3 regions of the Luteibacter aegosomatissinici genome follow, and region 3 is predicted to be linked to each of the others. Evidence: riboswitches for the same ligand, from Rfam matches in the RefSeq annotation. Region 3 holds a riboswitch; each other region holds the start of a gene.
What was found. Region 3 has a riboswitch for cobalamin ahead of metE (5-methyltetrahydropteroyltriglutamate--homocysteine S-methyltransferase). Riboswitches for the same ligand answer to the same signal wherever they lie in the genome.

Region 1 (6,472 bases), 1.2 Mb from region 3:
TCTGGCGGATCGAGGGGATGGTCTCGATGGCCGCGAAGGCCTTGTTACGCTCGTTGGGATCCGGGATATAGGTATCGAGCAGCGTGAGGTAGAACTGCACGTGCAGTGCTTCCTCGTAGAGCTGGCGCGACAGGAACATGCGCGCTTCGGGCGAGTTCACGTGCTGGTACAGGTTGAGCACGAGGTTGTTCGAGACGATGGTGTCGCCGGTCGCGAAGAAAGCGACCAGGCGGTGGATCAGGTGGCGATCCGCATCGGACATCTTCGACTTGAGGTCGGTCACGTCGAGCGAGAAATCCACTTCTTCCACCGTCCACGTGTTGCGGATGGCGGCGCGGTACATCTCGTAGAACTTCGGGTAGCGCATGGGGCGCAGCGTCAGTTCGAAGCCCGGATCGAGCAGGTGCGCATCGCGGGTGATGGGGTGGGCGGACATAAGGTGCCTCTGAAATTCGTTGAAGACCTGTAGGAGCCCACCCTGTGGGCGACGCCGTTCGCGTAAGGGCCACGACACTTGCGGCGCTGTAGCGAAACATGTCGCCCACGGGGTGGGCTCCTACAGGTGATGCGTTACTGGCAGGCTTCGCAGTACTCGGGGTTCTCGAGCGAGCAGAACACCGCGGCCTCGGCCTGTTCCTGCGTGTTCACCACCGGCGCGACCGGCGCGGCAGCGGCGGCGCTGACCGTCGTCTTCGCAATGCGGGTGGCGGGGCGCGAGCGCAGGTAGTACGTGGTCTTTACGCCGGATTTCCATGCGTACATGTACATGGACGAGAGCTGGCCGATGTTCGGGTTTTCCATGAACAGGTTCAGCGACTGGCTCTGGTCGATGTAGGCACCGCGCGCGGCGGCCAGGTCGATCAGCGACTTCTGCGGCAGCTCCCACACGGTGCGGTAGATGGCGCGCAGTTCAGCCGGAATGGCGTTGATGCCCTGCACCGAACCTTCGGCCAGCTTGATCTGGTCGCGGATCTCGGCGGTCCACAAGCCCAGCGTCTTCAGCTCTTCGACCAGGTGGCGGTTCACCACGAGGAAATCGCCCGACAGCGTTTCGCGTTTGAACAGGTTGGATACCTGCGGCTCGATGCACTCGTAGCAACCGGCGATGGACGCGATGGTGGCGGTCGGCGCGATGGCGATGAGCAGCGAGTTACGCAGGCCGTGCGTCTTCACCTTCTCGCGCAGTTCGGCCCAGCGGCCATCCTTGCCGTTCGGCGTGGCGGCCGGCCAGTAATCGAACTGGAGCTCGCCGTTGGCGGCGCGGCTCTCGTCGAAGCCCGGGTGGGACCCGTCGCGCTCGGCGATCTCGTTGGACTGCGACAGCGCGTGGAAGTAAATCTCTTCCGAAATGCGCGTGGACAGCTCGCGGGCTTCATCCGAATCGAAGCGCAGGCGCAGCTTGAAGAACACATCCTGCAGGCCCATCACGCCCAGGCCCACCGGGCGCCACTTCATGTTCGCGGTGCGCGCGGTATCGATCGGGTAGAAGTTCAGGTCGATCACGCGGTTGAGCTGGCGCACGGCCGTACGCACGGTGGTCGCAAGCTTCTCGAAATCGAACGCGCCATCCACGACGTGGCGGGCCAGGTTCACCGAACCCAGGTTGCATACCGCCGTCTCGCCCTCGTTGGTCACCTCGAGGATCTCGGTGCACAGGTTCGAAAGGTGGATAACGTTCTGCGGCTTCGCCGTCTGGTTGCTGGTGGCGTTGGAGCGATCCTTGAAGGTCATCCAGCCGTTGCCGGTCTGGGCCAGCGAACGCAGCATGCGCGCGTAAAGCTCACGCGCCTTCACCTGCTTCGTGGCCAGGCCTTCCGCTTCCGCCTTGGCGTAGGCGGCTTCGAACGTCTCGCCCCAGGTGTCGACGAAGTGCGGCACGATCTTCGGATCGAACAGCGACCAGTCGCCATCGGTCTCGACCCGGCGCATGAACAGATCCGGCACCCAGTTCGCCAGGTTCAGGTTGTGCGTGCGGCGGGCGTCGTCGCCGGTGTTTTCACGCAGCTCGAGGAATTCCTCGATATCGGCGTGCCAGCTTTCCAGGTACACGCAGGCCGCGCCCTTGCGCTTGCCGCCCTGGTTCACCGCGGCGACGGAGGCGTCGAGCGTCTTCAGCCAGGGCACCAGGCCGTTGGAATGGCCATTGGTACCGCGGATGAGCGAACCGCGCGAGCGGATGCGCGAGTAGGCCAGGCCGATGCCGCCGGCGAACTTGGACAACTGCGCGACATCGCCGTACTTCGAGTAGATCGACGCCAGGTCATCCTGCGGCGAATCGAGCAGGAAGCACGACGACAGCTGCTCGTGTGCCGTGCCGGCATTGAACAGCGTGGGCGAGCTGGCCAGGTACTCGAGCGACGAGAGCATGCGGTACAGCTCCAGCGTCTCGGCGACATCGTTGCCGCCGAGCGCGCAGGCAATGCGCATGAAGAAGTACTGCGGCGTCTCGATGACGTGGCGCTTGGTCGGGTGGCGCAGCAGGTAGCGGTCGTACACCGTACGCAGGCCGAAGTACTCGAAACGGCGCGAGGCGTTCAGGTCGATCGCATCGTTGAGCTTGCGCGCGTTGGCGCTGACGAACGCGCGCAAGCGTTCATTGAGAATGCCCAGCTCACCGCCGATGTTGATCGACTGCGAGAACGACTGGATTTCCTGGCCGCTCACTTCCTTGTCGATGAAGGCGGAGAGCAGGCGCGCGGCGAGCTGGCCGTATTCCGGCTCCTCGGCCGTGAGCGCGGCGGAGGTACGGATGGAGAGCTGATCGAGCTCCTGCGTGGTGGCACCGTCGTACAGGCCGCCGATCGTCTTCAGCGCCACGCGCATGGGATCGACCGCGAACAGGCCATCGGCGCTGCGCGTTACCGCGCGCACGATCTTGTTCACATCCACGGTTTCCTGGCCGCCGTTGCGCTTGGTGACGCGCATCTGGCCCGGGTTATGCGGAGGGGTAAGGGCAAACGCCGGCGGGGCGTCTTCGCGGTAGCCCGCTGCCGGGGCCTTGTCGCTGCTGGTGGTGGGGGTGGCGGCCGTGTCGGCCGTCTCGGTGCGCTCGCGCGCTGCGGAATCCATCGTCGTCATGCTTGGCGTGCCCCAGGGCCTGGTCCAGACTCCCGTTCCCTCGGACGGGGCTTGATGTGGCTAGGCAAGGACGGGAAAGCCGGGGACGAAGCCGCGCGTGGGGCTTCGGTCCGCGACGTGCCTCCCCGCGGAAGCCGTCACCACGAACCATGCCCTTCGGGCACGGCTGCTGGCAGGTCTTCGGACTTCGTGGACATAAGGCGGCATGCCGCCTTGCCTACCCGTCGCTTCCCAGCCCCTGAAAGGCCAGTGCATTGAACGGGATCGTTTCCACTTACCGCTGCGGGGCAGTTCCGGATTTACACCGGATTCCCTTTTAAGTCCGACGGGCAGTCGCGCCGCCTCGGACACCAACGGGACACACGATATAGCTGGGACCAGGGCAGGTCAACACAAGATATAGGGGATTTTTTCCAATGCGCTGGCAACTCAATGGGTTGCGGAAACACGCTGTTGGGGCCCCTGGTCATGGCGTAACCAATACCTGTCCTGGCATGTGAAGGGCGTCTACACATACGTGATTGCGGCCCGAGGCTAAGATTCGGGCCCGTTCCACGCCATGACATGAAGGATCACGCGGTTCGATGCCATCGACGTTCACGCTGCAAGACCACGCACTGCTCCTTCAATCGCTCGATGCGGTGCCTTTTGGCCTGGTGGCGCTATCGCCCTCGGGCACCGCGCTGCACGCGAACGCGTGGGCCCGGGACCGGCTCGACGGCCGTGCGTTCCTTGCGTTCTGGGATGCGGCGGGGCGCGGGGCGATCGAAGCCCTTCTCGCGGTGATCGGTGCGCGGGGCGTTCGCGACCTGGACGCGAACGCGGCCGATGGCTCGGCCTGGCGGCTGTCGCTTGAGACGTTGAGCGCCGCGGCGGCGGGCGAGGCGGTCATCCTGGCAACGTTCCGCCCCACGGGTGGCGATCAGGCCTGGATGGGGCCGCGCGGGGATGGTTCGGCCGATATCACCCAGGACCAGCTGCGCCAGGCGCAGAAGATGGATGCGATCGGCAAGCTCACCGGCGGGGTGGCGCATGACTTCAACAACCTGTTGCAGGTGATCAGCGGGAACCTGCAGTTGCTGGCCGCCGACGTCGCGGGTAACCCGCGCGCCGAGCGCCGCGTTGCCAATGCGATGGCTGGCGTCACCCGCGGTTCGCGGCTGGCGGCGCAACTGCTCGCGTTCGGCCGGCGGCAGCCACTGGCACCCAAAGTGGTGAACATCGGGCGCTTCGTGCGCGAGATGGACGACTTGTTGCGCCGGTCGCTTGGCGAGGCGATCGAGGTGGAGACGGTTGTGGCCGGTGGCCTGTGGAATACGCAGGTGGATGTCGGCAATGTCGAGAATGCGCTGCTCAACCTCGCGATCAATGCACGCGATGCGATGGCCGGGCAGGGGCGGCTGACGATCGAGGCCGGCAATGCGCTTCTGGACGAGGCCTACGCCAAGGCCCACGGTGACCTGAAGGCCGGCCAGTACGTCATGCTGGCGGTCACCGATACGGGCACCGGCATCGCGCCGGAGGTGCTCGCACAGGTCTTCGAACCGTTCTTTACCACCAAGCCGGAAGGCGAGGGGACAGGCCTGGGCCTGTCCATGGTGTATGGCTTCGTGAAGCAATCCGGCGGCCACATAAAGATTTATAGCGAGCCCGGCCACGGCACGACGGTGAAAATCTACCTGCCGCGTTCGACGCAAAGCGAAGACCGCCTTGTCGCCCTGGACGAGGGTGGCGTGCGAGGCGGCGATGAAACCATCCTCGTGGCCGAGGATGACGACGATGTGCGCGAGACCGTGGTCGGCATGCTTGCCGACCTGGGCTACCGCGTCCTGAAGGCACGCGATGCGGAGAGCGCACTCTCCATCATGGAAAGTGGCATCGCGGTGGACCTGCTGTTCACCGATGTGGTGATGCCAGGTCCGCTGCGTAGCCCTGAGCTGGCGCGAAAGGCGGTGGAACGGCAGCCCGGCATGGCCGTGCTGTTCACCTCTGGCTATACCGAAAACGCGATCGTGCACGGCGGCCGGCTCGATGAAGGTGTCGAGCTGCTGAGCAAGCCGTACACGCGTGACGCGCTTGCCCGGCGGGTTCGCCACGTCCTGGCCCAGCGGCAGCCCGCCGCATCGCGGGGGGCGCCGACGGCACCAGCACCTGCGGTTCCCCTGCCACCGGCACGACGCCCGCTTCGGGTGCTGGTGGTCGAGGATGATGTGCTGATCCGTATGAGCATCGCCGAGATGCTGGAGAGCCGCGGCCACCAGGTGTTTGAAGCCGGCGATGGCACCGAGGCGATACGCGTGCACGCCAGCGAGGCGATCGACGTGTTGCTGGCTGACGTGGGATTGCCGGACATGAACGGCGTGGATGTGGCGATACGCATGCGCGAAACGCAACCTGGGCTGCCGGTGCTGTTTGCCACCGGCGACCAGGCCGCGAATGGTGTCGTGCGCGACGGCCGCACGGCGGTGATCGTCAAGCCTTATGGCGTGGCCGATCTTACCGAGGCGATCGGGCGCATCACGCGGAACTGAGCCGGGATTACATCCCGGCCATCTTCTTGCCCTGTTTCAGCACGGCGTCGCAGGCCTTGTGCACCAGCTGGCCCTTCATGTCGCTGCTGTTGCCGCTGTCGCCGCCGGTGAGGTTCACCTGCTTGCCATCACCGGTGGTCAGCAGGCCCTTCGCACCATTCAGGTAGTCCTTGTTCTGCGAGCCGGCCGCCGTGCTGGCGGTGCTGTCCTTCGGCTTGGCGCCCATTTTCCCGAGCAAATCGGTGCCCGAGGCCCCGCCCGCGTCGGTACCGGCAGCATGCTGGTCGCCCGTGAGGCTGCCCAGCAGCTTGTCCTTCACCCCGGAAGCGCCCGAGTCACCGCCAAGGTAATTGTTGTTGATGCAGTACTGGATGATGCCGGCGGCATTGCCGGCGCTTCCCGAGGTCAGGCTGCCACCACCGCCCGCGAGCGCACCGATACTGCCGAGCTTGTCGAGCTGACCGGCGGTGGCGGCGGTGCTGGCGATGGCGAGGCCCAGGGCGAGGCCGGCGATACGGGTCTTCATGACGGTGGCTCCGGTTGGCTTGGGGTGCGTACTGTGTAGCCCCGCACGCGTTAGGCGGATGTGTGCGGGTATGCTCGAGGCTTCGTGCCCTGCACCATGGATTCGACGCCTTGCCTTCACGCGCCCTGGTTTTCGCCCTGCTGCTCGTCCCCACGTTTGCCCACGCTGCGTCGCTTGACCGGCTTCGCGTCGAACGAACCGATGCCCCGCTCTATGTCGATGTGGCCAGGCCGCGATTCGCCTGGGTCATCCATGCCGACAAGAACGGAACCGCCCAACTCGGTTACCGGATCCAGGTGAGCCGGGCTGGCAAGCGGGTATGGGATAGCGGTGAGGT
Region 2 (6,472 bases), 1.2 Mb from region 3:
GAGACGACCGAAGACATCGTCGTCACCCAGGCAATCCCGGCACTCGGCCGCCACGCGAAGCAGCACCCAATCGCCTTCGGCATGGCCATGGGTATCGTTGATCTGCTTGAAATGATCCAGGTCGAAAAGCACGAGTGCGATGGGCTCCGCAATGCGTGAGCCCTCCACGAGCGCTGCCGTGCACTGGTCCACGAAGTGCTGCCGGTTGCTGATGCCCGTGAGGCTGTCGTGGCGCGCCAGGCGCATGAACCGCCGCTGTGAGCGCCGGGTGCGGATCAGCCACAGGACGATACCGCCCGTGGTCATGAGTGAAAGCAGGAAATAGAGCCGGCTGGTTTCGGCATCGTGCTTATCCGCCTCCCGTTGCAGGTGGAGGATCTGGTTTTGCTTGTCCAGCGTGTCCGCTTCGGTGCGGCTGGCCGCGACCTCCTGCTTCACCATCTGGTACGCCAGCGCGCGTGCGCCGACATCATCGAGGTGCGCCTTGTCGGCTTCGGCATGCCGTTCGAGCCATAGCGTGGCCGAGCGCCAGTCGCCACGCTTCTTCGCGACCAGGTAAGCCGTCTCCGTCGCCGATACGTATGGATCGGAAAATTCACCGGGGACGGATGAATGTATAGCCGCGAGGGCGTAGCGGTCGGCGAGTGACGTGTTGCCGGCCTGCCATTGCGCGCGCGCAAGCAGCGCCTCGTACTGCGATACCTGCATGGGCTGGGCATCGTGCAGGACCGATGCATAGTAGTGATCGAGCAGGGAAATCGCGGTGAGCGGATGGCCGCGACGGATGGCGCTGTCGGCGATGTCGGCACGCAACTCGTTGGCGGCGATCAGCTCACCTGCGTGCTCGCACTCGGCCACCCACTGGGTGAACCGGCTGTCATCGCCGTCGATCCGGCCACCGCGGTACAGCGCATGCACATCGATGGCGTTGCTCTTGCAGATGCTCGATGGCGTATCGGCGATGGCGATGGCGCGCGCCGCGTAGTCACGTGCCAGGTCGTACTGGCCCGCCATGATCAGCAACTGCGCTGCTTCGGCCAGCGCCTGGTAGCGCGCATGGTCATCCTCGACGCCCGGGAGGGCGGCCACCATGGCATCCAGGCGGACGAAGGCGTCCTGGTAATGCCTGCCCACGCCGAGGATGTTCACCAGCGTGGCGGTGGCACGCAGGCGCAGGACCTTGTCGGGCGCCTGGTCGGCAATGCGTGCCAGCGCGGGGGTGGCCTTCGCATGATCGCCCGCGTAGGCCAGTTGCCAGGCTTCCAGGTAGGCCAGGTGCATCTGCTCGGCGGGGGACATCTGCCCGCGCGACGGCGCAAGGCGCGACAGCGTGGCGACGAACGCCGGGTGATCGGAGGTCTTCGTGGCGTCGGCCACCGTGAGCGTGGCCGCGGCGTTTTCACCAGGATGAAGCTGAGCGCGCCCGTCACCGGCATACAGCGCCAGTGTGGCAAGAGCGGCCGCCGGCAGCCACCGGCGGAAACGTCGCAGCGACACGTCCGTGCGTGGCGGCGCGCTTACCGGCGCGCGCCGTCTGGCACGGAAGACATGATTCCGATTGGCATGGCATCCCCAGATATGCGCCGGCAAGCCCCCCGGTCTGCCTGGCGCGTGACGATCATAGCGTGCTGCCACCGGCCCGGCGTGATGATCCACCGGCCTGGCGCACCGCCCCCAAAACGCCATGAGCCGGCCCGAAGGCCGCCGCATGCGCTCCCCACTCTCGCAGCACACCCCACGGACTGAACCCATGACCCGCCTGCCCGGACTGGACACCCTGCGCGCCATCGCCATCGTGTGGGTGATGCTGTTCCACAGCTACCTTATCGGCGGGCTCGGTGAAAACTTTGGCGTGCTCGAACACGCTGGCTGGATGGGCGTGGACCTGTTCTTCGTGCTCAGCGGGTACCTGATCGGCGCCCAGGTGTTCATCGCGTTGCGTGACACGGGGCGGCTGGACATGAAGGCGTTCTACCAACGGCGCGCCTTCCGCATCCTGCCTGCCTACATCGTGGTGCTGGCCCTCTACCTGGCATGGCCGCTTTGGCGCGAAACCCCGCTGATGCAGCCGGCATGGCAGTTCGCCACGTTTACGTTCAATCTGTTGTTCGATGCGCCGCAGCGGTATGCCTTCTCCCACGTATGGTCGCTGTGCGTCGAGGAGCACTTCTACCTCGTGTTCCCAGCGCTGGCGATTCTGCTGGCCGGGCGACTGACGGCGGCGCGCTTCGTCCTCCTGTGCGCTGGCGTGCTGCTGGGCGGCATCGCGCTGCGCGCGTGGCTGTGGCAGGTTCACCTGGCGCCCCTTGCCGATATGGATGTCCCCACTGGGCCGGCGTACCTGCGCTACCTCTACTACCCCACGTACTCACGGCTGGATGGCCTGCTGGCGGGCGTGGCCGTGGCGGCATGCGCCGTCTTCCGCCCGGCCTGGCTGGCGTGGGCCCGATGCCATGCCGCCGCGCTGCTGGGTGCGTCAGCATTGCTGCTCGCTGGCTGCATCGTGTTCTTCGACGGCGGCCGCCTCGGTTTCTGGCAGAACGCGATCGGCTACCCGCTCGTGGCTCTTGCGATGGCCGGCTTCGTCGGCATGGCGGCGGGTGGCACCTGGCTTGCCCGGCGGCACGTGCCCGGCGCGGGGTGGCTCGCCCGCGCCTCGTACAGCCTCTACCTCAGCCACAAGGGCGCCTTCATGCTTACCGTGGCCCTGCTGGACGGGCGGCTGGACGGCCATCCGGTGTGGCGCTTCGTTGCTTTTGCCGTGGTGGTGCTCGCCGTGGGAGCAGCCCTGCACTACCTCGTCGAGCGTCCCTTCCTGCGCTGGCGTGAGCGCCGTTCCGCTACACTACGGGCACCCAGGGTGATCCAAGGCGCCAGCGCCGCGGATTGAAACGGGAATCCGGTGACCCGCAGGTCGTGTGCCTGCGCCATTCCGGAGCTGCCCCCGCAACGGTAGGCGAGTTGAAGGGGCTGGCCAATGCCACTGTGCCGCGTGCGGCATGGGAAGGCGCCAGCCCTCGCAGGTAACCCCTGCACTCGCGAGCCCGGAGACCGGCCCACGTGGTATCACCGGACAGGCGGAGGGCCCTGGTCGCGGGTGGCCCGACTCCGTTCGCCGTCGCTTGCTCCTTGCCCACGCTCGTCCCTCGCAGCCAAATGCCGCGCGGGTAGGCGCGGCCAGCAGGGAGTTCCAACGTGTCGTTCCGTCCGCACCACCTCGCGCTCGCCATCGGCCTCGCGACGCTCACGCCCGTCGCCGCCCATGCCGATGACGCCGCCTCCACCGATCTCGACAAGGTGGTGGTTACCGCCAGCCGCACCGAGCAGACCCTCAACCAGGTACTCTCGGCCTCCACCGTGATCGACCGCGCCGATATCGAACGGCTGCAGCCGCGGTCGCTGGCCGACCTGCTGCGCGCCACCCCGGGTGTTTCCATTGCCAACAACGGCGGCCCGGGCAAGGCCACCTCCGTGTTCATGCGCGGCACCGAATCCGACCACGTGCTGGTCCTCGTCGATGGCGTGAAGATCGGCTCGGCCACCTCCGGTACCGCCGCCTTCCAGGATATTCCGGTCGACCAGATCGAGCGCATCGAGATCGTCCGTGGTCCGTACTCGAGCCTTTACGGTTCCGATGCGCTGGGCGGTGTGATCCAGATCTTTACCCGCCACCCGCAGGGCGCTTTCGTGCCCAACCTTTCGGTCGGCGTTGGCAGCTGGTCCACGCTGCGCGGCTCGGCCGGTTTTGCGGGCCGCGGCACCAACGGCTGGTACTCGGTGGAGGCCAGTCACGACCAGACCCATGGCATTAACGCGTGCCGCGGCAAGCCCAGCCCGGGCGGTGGTGGTTGCTACACCTATGAGCCCGATGACGATGGTTACCGCAACAACGCACTGTCGCTGAAGGGCGGCTGGCGCTTTGACGAACAGTGGGATGCCGATGCCAGTGCGACGCGTAGCGAAGGCCACAACTACTACGACGGCACCAGCAGCAACTCGGCGGAATCGGCGACGCAGACGGTGGGCGGACGCCTGCGTTATCGCCCGGCACAGGACGCGCTGGTCACGCTGAACGTCGGGCGTAGCCTGGATCTGTCCACCGATTACGAGAACGGCGTCTACGCCGATACGTTCAACACGCATCGCGACCTGGCGTCGCTGCAGGCTGACCTCGGCAAGGTGGGTGGCGCATACGGCCTCACCACGCTCGGTTTTGACTGGCAGCGCGACCGCGTGGTCGGCAGCACGGATTACTTCGTGGATGCGCGCCGTAACCACGCGCTGTTCGCCCAGTGGCAGCAGGAGTTCGGCGACAGTTCGATCCAGGGCAGCCTGCGCCGCGACGAGAACAGCCAGTTCGGCGGCAAGACCACCGGCAGCCTGCAATACGGCTATGCCCTGACGAAGGAGCTACGCGTCACGGGTAGCTACGGTACGGCGTTCAAGGCACCGACCTTCAACGACCTGTACTACCCCGATTACGGCAACCCGGACCTGAAGCCGGAAACCTCGCGTAACTGGGAGCTGGGCCTGCGCGGTACGCCGGGCTGGGGCAACTGGTCGATCAATGCGTTCCAGAATCGTATCGATCACCTGATCGTGTTCGATTCGAGCCTGACTGGCCCGCTGTTCCCATTTGGCGGCGCGAACAATATCGACCGCTCGCGGATCCGTGGCGTGGAACTGGCGGCCGATACGACGCTGGGTGACTGGCGCCTGGGCGGCAACGCCACCTGGCTCTCGCCCGAAGATGACAGCGACGACGCGACGCACGGCAACCTGCTGCCACGCCGCGCGCGTCGCACGGCCAATGTCGATGTAGACCGCAGCTTCGGCGCCCTCAGTGTCGGCGCCAGCGTCTACGCATCGGCTTACCGCTATGACGACACGGCCAACCTGCACCGCCTGGGCGGCTACGCGTTGACCGACCTGCGCATGGCTTACGCGATCGATACCGCATGGAACGTGGAGCTGTCGGCGAAGAACATCTTCGATCGCCATTACGAAACCGCGCGCTACTTCAACCAGCCTGGCCGCAACTGGATGCTCACGTTCCGCTACCAGCCGCGCTCCTGATCCACCCACCGGAGGAAACCACGATGAAACCGCTTTCCCGTCCCGCGTTCGCCGCCCTCGCCGCGCTCTTCGCGCTGGTGATGATCGGCACCCGCTTCCATCATTTCGGCGACATGCTGCATTTGCCCGATGCGTCGATGGCGTTGTTCTTCCTGGGTGGCATCTACCTGCGCAAGCACCTGGCCTTCATCGGCTTCGTGGTGCTGGCCGTGCTGGTGGACTGGTACTCGGTGAGTTACGCGGGCGTCAGCGATTTCTGCATCACCGTGGCGTACGCCTTCCTGCCGCTCGCGTACGCCGTACTCTGGTACGGCGGCCGCCTGCTGGCTCCGCGCTTCGATGGCTCGCTGCGTTCACATGGCCTCGTGTTCCTCGGCATCGTGGTGTGCGCCACGCTGAGCTATGCCGTGTCGAATGGCGCGTTCTATTGGCTGGGTGGTCGTTACCAGCATCCGCACATGGCCGAATACCTTGCCCGGTTCATGCAGTGGGCCCCGCTGTTCGTTCGTGCCGCGACGCTGTACGTGCTGGCGGCGCAGGTGCTGCACGCGGTGATCGCGCATTTCCTGCCAAAGGAGGGTGGCCGCGGCGCGGCCCATGCATGACCGATAAGCCCGAATGGCGCGACATGGATGACGCATCGCGCTACCGGGACCGTGCCCAGCGGAAGAAGGAACTGGTGGACCGGCGCATCGCCCGGGCCACCATCGATCGCGGCGTGCTCGTGGTGAACACCGGAAACGGCAAGGGCAAGAGCTCATCCGGCTTTGGCATGCTGGCACGCTCGCTGGGCCACGGCTTTCGCTGTGGTGTCGTACAGTTCATCAAAGGTAGCTTCTCCACCGGCGAGGAGGCCTTCTTTCGCAGGTTCGAAGGTGATGAACTGGATTACCACGTGATGGGCGAGGGCTATACCTGGGAAACCCAGGACCGCGAGCGCGATATCGCCGCCGCCATGGCGGCGTGGAGCGTGGCCGAGCGCATGCTGGGCGATGACACCTACGACTACGTGTTGCTGGATGAGCTGAACATCGCGTTGGTGAAAGGCTACATCCCGCTCGAACGCGTGCTCGCCGCCTTGCTCGCCCGGCCCGAACGCCAGCACGTGGCAATCACCGGCCGGGGCGCGCCGGATGACCTGGTGGCCATCGCTGATACCGTGACCGAGATGCGCGTGGTGAAGCACGCGTTCCAGGCGGGCATCAAGGCACAGAAGGGCATCGAACTGTGATCCGTCATTGTCCCGCGTTGCTGGTGAGTGCACCTGCCTCGGGGCAGGGCAAGACGAGTGTTACCGCCGCGCTCGCGCGTGCACACACACGCCTGGGCCGCCGCGTGTGCGTGTTCAAGACCGGGCCCGATTTCCTCGATCCGATGATCCTGGCCCGCGCGAGCG
Region 3 (6,472 bases):
GGCGTCGTCATGGGGGCGTCTCCGTTTTAGCTGCCCTTGGTGTCTCACTCACGCGATGAAACCGCCGTGACCCTGGCGGCTACGCAACGACCACACGCCCCCTGGATTCGGCGGCGCAAAAAAAACGCGCCCCGTGGGGCGCCCTTCTTGATCGAACAAGGCAGCCGTCGCTTAGCGGCGGGCGACCTTGCCGTTCAGGCCGGCGGCATCGCGCAGGATGTCGGCCTTGTCGGTCTTTTCCCACGAGAACGCGGTGTACTTGCTGCCGTCGGCGCCGGTGATCTCGTACGGCTTGCGGCCGAAGTGACCATTCGAAGCGGTCGGCTGGTAGATCGGGTGCACCAGGTCGAGCATCTTGATGATGCCGTACGGGCGCAGATCGAAGTGCTTGCGGATCAGCTTTTCGATCTTCTCATCGGGGATCTTGCCGGTGCCGAAGGTGGTGACCGAGATCGAGGTCGGCTCGGCCACGCCAATGGCGTAGCTGACCTGGATTTCGCAACGGTCGGCCAGGCCGGCAGCGACGATGTTCTTGGCGACGTAGCGGGCAGCGTAAGCAGCCGAACGGTCAACCTTGGACGGATCCTTGCCCGAGAACGCGCCACCACCGTGACGGGCCCAGCCGCCGTAGGTGTCGACGATGATCTTGCGGCCGGTCAGGCCGCAATCGCCCACCGGGCCACCGATCACGAACTTGCCGGTCGGGTTGATGTGGAACTTGGTGTCCTTGTGCAGGAGCTTCGCCGGCAGCACGGGCTTCAGGATCAGCTCGCGCACGCCTTCGATCAGGTCCTTCTGCTTCACGCCCGGATCGTGCTGGGTGGAGAGCACGACGGCGTCGATGGCCACGGCTTCGCCGGCCTCGTTGTAGCGCAGGGTGACCTGGCTCTTCGCATCCGGGCGCAGCCACGGCAGCGGCGAGTTCTTCTTCTTGCGGACCTTGGTCTGCTGCTCAACCAGGCGGTGGGCGTAGTGGATCGCCGCCGGCATGTATTCGCTGGTTTCGTTGGTGGCGTAACCGAACATCAGGCCCTGGTCGCCAGCGCCCTGTTCTTCGGGCTTCTTGCGGTCCACGCCCTGGTTGATATCCGGCGACTGCTTGCCGATCAGGTTCAGCACGCCGCAGGTCTCGCCATCGAAGCCGACTTCCGAGGAGTCGTAGCCGATATCGAGGATGACCTTGCGGGTCAGGGCTTCCAGGTCGATCCAGGCGCTGGTGGTGATTTCACCCGCGACGATGGCAACGCCGGTCTTCACCAGCGTTTCGCAGGCCACGCGTGCGCGCGGATCCTGGGCCAGGATGGCGTCCAGAACGGCGTCGGAGATCTGGTCGGCGATTTTATCCGGGTGGCCTTCGGAGACCGACTCGGAGGTGAAGAGGTAGCTGCTCATCGCGGGGATATATCCTTCTTTACGGATAAAGAGATAAAAGGGCGCGCCATGATACACGCCCTTGTGCCGGTTTGCAGCGGCAAGGGTACGCCCCGGGGGTGACGATTGCATGGACATTCAGCCCCGGGGCGGGTGCAACATTTACGCGGGAAGGCGCTCCCGGGCGGCCCTGGCCACCGCCACCATGCCCCTCAGGGCCTCCCCTACCTCCTTCCACCCCCGGGTCTTCAGCCCGCAATCGGGGTTGATCCAGAGCTGGTCGGGTTCGAGGACCTGTAGGGCCCGGGCCACCAGGTCGGCCATCTCGGCCTCGGCGGGCACCCGCGGGGAATGGATGTCGTACACGCCTGGGCCAATGCCGTTGGGGTAGCGGAACCGGGTGAAGGCCTCCAGCAGCTCCATGCGTGAGCGGCTGGTCTCAATCGAGATCACATCCGCATCCATGGCCGCGACGGCCTCGATGATGTCGTTGAACTCCGAATAGCACATGTGGGTGTGCACCTGGGTGCTGTCGCTGGTGCCACCCGCCGTGATCCGGAACGCATCCACCGCCCAGGCCAGGTAGGCCTGCCAGTCGGCACGGCGCAGCGGCAATCCTTCGCGAAGGGCTGGCTCGTCGATCTGCACGATGCCGATGCCGGCGCGTTCCAGGTCGTGCACTTCGTCGCGCAAGGCGAGGGCGATCTGCCGGCACACGTCAGCGCGGGGCAGGTCATCGCGCACGAACGACCACTGCAACATGGTCACCGGGCCGGTGAGCATGCCCTTCATCGGGCGCTCGGTGAGCGATTGCGCGAAGCTCGACCATGCCACGGTCATGGGTGTGGGGCGGGCCACATCGCCGTAGATGATGGGCGGCTTTACGCAGCGCGAGCCGTAGCTCTGCACCCAGCCGTATTTCGTAAAGGCGTAGCCGGATAGCTGCTCACCAAAGTACTCGACCATGTCGTTGCGCTCGGGCTCGCCATGCACGAGTACATCCAGGCCGGCTTCTTCCTGGAAGCTGACGGCGCGGCGTACTTCATCGCGCAGGCGCTCCTCGTAGGCAGCGGCATCCAGCTTGCCCGATCGAAACGCGGCACGTGCGTTGCGCAGGTCATCGGTTTGCGGGAAGGAACCGATCGTTGTCGTGGGCAGGGCCGGCAAGCCAAAGCGTTCGCGCTGCACGGCGGCGCGGTGTGCGAAACCCGATCGGCGCTGGCTGAATTGCGGGGTAAGGCCGCGCACGCGCGCACGTACGTCGGCACGCACGACGTCGGGCGACGTTAGCCGTTGCGCGACGACTTCATGTTGGCGTGCCAGGTGCTGCACGGCGGATGCGTTTCCAGCGACCGCGTCGGCGTAATGGCGGAGCTCGGCGATTTTTTGCCGCGCGAACGACAGCCATTGTGCGAGATCGCCCGGCAGTTGCTTTTCTTCCGCCGCATCGATGGGCACATGCAGCAGCGAACACGACGGCGCGATCCACAGGCGTCCGTCGGCAACGCGTGCGCGCAGGGTCTCCAGGCGCGGGAGAAGTGTAGCCGGATCGCTGAGCCATATATTGCGGCCATCGACAAGGCCGGCGGAGAGCACCCGGCCATCGGGGAGGGCATCGAGTACCGCATCGAGTTGCGCCGGGGCGCGTGCGAAATCGACATGCAGGCCCGCAACGGGGAGCGACGTGGCGAGGCCAAGGTTCGATTCAAGCCCACCGAAGTACGTAGCCAGCAGGATGCTTGCCGGCGAATGGGCGGCCAGCGTCTCGTAGACGCGGCGGAATGCATCGCGCGCACCCACCTCCAGATCGAGCACCAGCGCCGGTTCGTCGACCTGGATCCAGTCCGCACCCTCGGCGACCAGGGCATCGACAAGGCCAAGCCACGCGGGGAGCAGCGCATCGAGCAGCCCGAGGGGGTGGCTCCCATCGACGGTTTTGGAAAGCAGCAGGAAGGTCACCGGACCGAGCAGCACGGGGCGCGCGACGTGGCCGGCAGCGACCGCCTGGCGGTATTCCGCCACCGGCTTCTCCGGCCGCGCATGGAACACCTGGCCCGCATGTAGCTCAGGCACGATGTAGTGGTAGTTGGTATCGAACCACTTGGTCATCTCGAGCGCACGCAAGTCGTGGCCGCCTCGCTGGTGGCCGCGTGCCATGGCGAAGTAACCCGCCAGCGGGTCGGCATCGTGCAGGGTGCGATAGCGTGCCGGGATGGCATCGAGCGCGACCGCGGCGTCGAGCACGTGGTCGTACAGCGAGAAGTCGTTAACCGGGACGCTGTCGGCGCCGGCGTCGCGGGCGAGTTGCCAGTGACGCTGGCGCAGGGAGGCTGCGGTGTCGATCAGCTCAGTGGCGGCGCTTTCTCCCTTCCAGTAAGCCTCCAGCGCGCGCTTGAGTTCGCGGCGGCGGCCAATGCGGGGAAAACCGAGGTAGGTAACGTGTGGCATGGAAAGATTCCTCTTTGATGAAAGAGGAGGGAAGGGCGGCGCACGCAGACGACCTCGAACCACCACGGCACACCGCGCGGGCAGGTTGAGCGTCATGCGGGCTGACCGTCGACCTTCGCCCCCGCGGGCGAACCGCCGGGCCACCGTGGGGGCGGCCCGTCAGGTCGGGCAGTGCCCACGCCCCCATGACGGGGTACGGGCACCGGCTGGCGGCAGGTCTTCGGGCTCGGGGATGTGGCACGCCGGTGAGCGTACCGCCTTGGACCGTCGCTTCCCGGGCTTGATGGCCCAGTGCGTGTGACGGACGTCGTCTCCTCATACCGCTGCGGGGCAGCGCCGGATTCACACCGGCTTCCCTCTTAGCTTTATCTCTATATTCGAATAAAGAGATAAAGACCGCTGGCGACGGCGAAATTAGCCGTCCGGACGGCCGAAGTCAAATGCGCGACGATGGAGCCCTGGCGAAGTACGGAGGCGGTGATGGCGGAACGGCACATCGTGTTTGCGACGGTGGGATCGCAGGGTGACCTGTTCCCGCTGCTCGCCGTGGGCCGTGAGCTGGTCTCGCGCGGCCACCGGGTGACCGTCGGTGCCCATGCCATCCATCGCGATGCGGTCCTGGATGCAGGGCTCGATTTCGTCATGGCCAGTGGCATCGATGAGCCGGAGGACAAGGCGGCATTTGCGGCGAAGGCGTTCCATCCGTGGAAGGGACCGCGCTTCGTGGTCCGCGATCTTGCCGCCGCCGACGTTGCGGCGAGCTACCACGCGCTCAAAACCTTTTGCAGGGAAGCCGATGCGGTGGTCACCACCACGCTCGCGTTCGCCGGGCAGATCCTTGGCGAAACGCTGCGCGTAGCGTGGCTCTCCGCGGTGCTGTCGCCGTCGGTATTCCTTTCGCCGTTCGATCCGCCCGCGACGGGCATCGATGGGCTCGATCGATGGCTCCGCGCCTCGCCCCGCCGCGCGCGCTGGCTGACACGCGCGGTGGAGCGGCTGACCTATCCATGGACCGCACCGGTACGCGCGTTCCGCAGTCGTCTGGGCCTTGCACCGATCGCGTTCGCAGGCGATCCGTTCCACCGTGGCCAGCACGGGCGTGACGGCGTGCTCGCGATGTATTCACCGTTGCTGGGTGGCCTGCCGCCTGACGCGCCTGCGAACACGGTGCTCACCGGCCAGGCCCGCTACCTTCCATTCGATGATGTGCTGGACGGCGCATTGCTGCGCTGGCTTGACGCGGGCACGCCGCCCATCGTGTTCACGTTGGGCTCGGCGGCTGTACACGCGAGCGAGGGCTTCCTGCGGGAGAGCGTGGATGCGGCCAGGCGGTTGGGCTGTCGCGCCGTGCTTCTGACGGGCTCGCCTGCGCTGCGCGAGCGCCTCGCCATCAAGGACGATAACGTCTTCGCGGCCGACTACGCGCCGCATGGTGCGCTGTTCGCTCGCGCCGCCGTGGTCGTGCACCACGGTGGCGTAGGCACCACGCAGGAATCGATGCGTGCGGGTCGCCCATCGCTGGTGGTGCCGCACGGCTTCGATCAACCGGATAACGCGGCCAGGGTGAAGCGGCTGGGCGTAGGCGAGGTGCTGCCCGCCACGCGCTACCGTGCCGACCGTGCGGCGGCGAAGCTCGCCCTGTTACTTGAAGACGCGCCGCTACGTGCGCGCGCCGAGGAAGTCGCCCGAAGGATGAAGCAAGAGCAAGGCGCGCGCGTAGCCGCCGATGTCATCGAGGCTGCAATCGAACGCCGCTCTGTGTAGGAGCGCGCTTGCGCGCGATGGGTGCTTGCAGCGAGGTCAGATCGCGCGCAAGCGCGCTCCTACAGGAGGCCTAGTTACTCGAAACCAGCGACCGGATGCGGACCGTACGCCGCTTCCAGCTTCTTCATCTCTTCATCGCTGAGTTTCAGGTCGATCGCGGCTACGGCATCGTCGAGATGGTGTGGTTTCGACGCCCCCACGATGGGTGCCGTGATGCCCGGCCGCTGCGCCACCCATGCCAGCGCCACCTGCGCGCGCGGTACGCCACGCTCTTCGGCCACATCCTTCACCGCCGCGACAATCGCTTTGTCGGACGCTTCCGTCGCGTTGTACAGCGTACCGCCGAACACATCCTTTTCCTGACGGTCGCTGGTGACGTCCCAGTCACGCGTGAGGCGGCCGCGCGCCAGCGGGCTCCACGGGATCACGCCAATACCCTGGTCGACGCAGAACGGAATCATCTCCCGCTCTTCCTCGCGCTGGATGAGGTTGTAGTGATCCTGCATGCTCACGAACTCGGTCCAGCCATGCAGGCGCGAGGTATAGATCATCTTCGCGAACTGCCACGCATGCATCGAGGATGCGCCGATGTAACGTGCCTTGCCCGCCTTCACCACGTCGTGCAGTGCTTCGAGTGTTTCCTCGATGGGAACGCCGTAGTCGAAGCGATGGATCTGCAGCAGGTCGATGTAGTCGGTGCCAAGGCGACCGAGCGAATCGTCAACCGACTGGAAGATGGCCTTGCGCGACAGGCCTCCCCCGTTGGGGCCCTTGTGCCAGCGGAAGAAGGTCTTCGTCGCGATGACGATCTCGTCGCGTCGCGCAAAATCTTTCAGCGCGCGGCCCACGATTTCTTCCGACGTGCCATCGGAGTAAGCATTCGCCGTAT

Region 1: another riboswitch for cobalamin. It lies ahead of L2Y97_RS20565 (ribonucleoside-diphosphate reductase subunit alpha); the one in region 3 lies ahead of metE (5-methyltetrahydropteroyltriglutamate--homocysteine S-methyltransferase).
Region 2: another riboswitch for cobalamin. It lies ahead of btuB (TonB-dependent vitamin B12 receptor); the one in region 3 lies ahead of metE (5-methyltetrahydropteroyltriglutamate--homocysteine S-methyltransferase).

The regions. Positions count from the first base shown of each region.
Region 1 covers NZ_CP095742.1:4,567,432-4,573,903, reverse strand. The annotation lists gene L2Y97_RS20570 (ribonucleotide-diphosphate reductase subunit beta) at 1-436, opposite strand, end outside; gene L2Y97_RS20565 (ribonucleoside-diphosphate reductase subunit alpha) at 571-3,069, opposite strand; cobalamin riboswitch at 3,233-3,448, opposite strand; gene L2Y97_RS20560 (response regulator) at 3,663-5,609, shown strand; gene L2Y97_RS20555 (DUF2501 domain-containing protein) at 5,617-6,135, opposite strand; gene L2Y97_RS20550 (alpha-L-rhamnosidase) at 6,246-6,472, shown strand, end outside.
Region 2 covers NZ_CP095742.1:4,515,512-4,521,983, reverse strand. The annotation lists gene L2Y97_RS20385 (GGDEF domain-containing protein) at 1-1,497, opposite strand, end outside; partial or broken gene L2Y97_RS20380 (acyltransferase family protein) at 1,751-2,845, shown strand; cobalamin riboswitch at 2,842-3,074, shown strand; gene btuB (TonB-dependent vitamin B12 receptor) at 3,196-5,076, shown strand; gene L2Y97_RS20370 (hypothetical protein) at 5,100-5,681, shown strand; gene cobO (cob(I)yrinic acid a,c-diamide adenosyltransferase) at 5,705-6,307, shown strand; gene L2Y97_RS20360 (cobyrinic acid a,c-diamide synthase CobB) at 6,331-6,472, shown strand, end outside.
Region 3 covers NZ_CP095742.1:744,903-751,374, forward strand. The annotation lists gene L2Y97_RS03265 (DUF4142 domain-containing protein) at 1-11, opposite strand, end outside; gene metK (methionine adenosyltransferase) at 172-1,392, opposite strand; gene metE (5-methyltetrahydropteroyltriglutamate--homocysteine S-methyltransferase) at 1,534-3,819, opposite strand; cobalamin riboswitch at 4,014-4,235, opposite strand; gene L2Y97_RS03280 (glycosyltransferase) at 4,300-5,583, shown strand; gene L2Y97_RS03285 (aldo/keto reductase) at 5,658-6,472, opposite strand, start outside.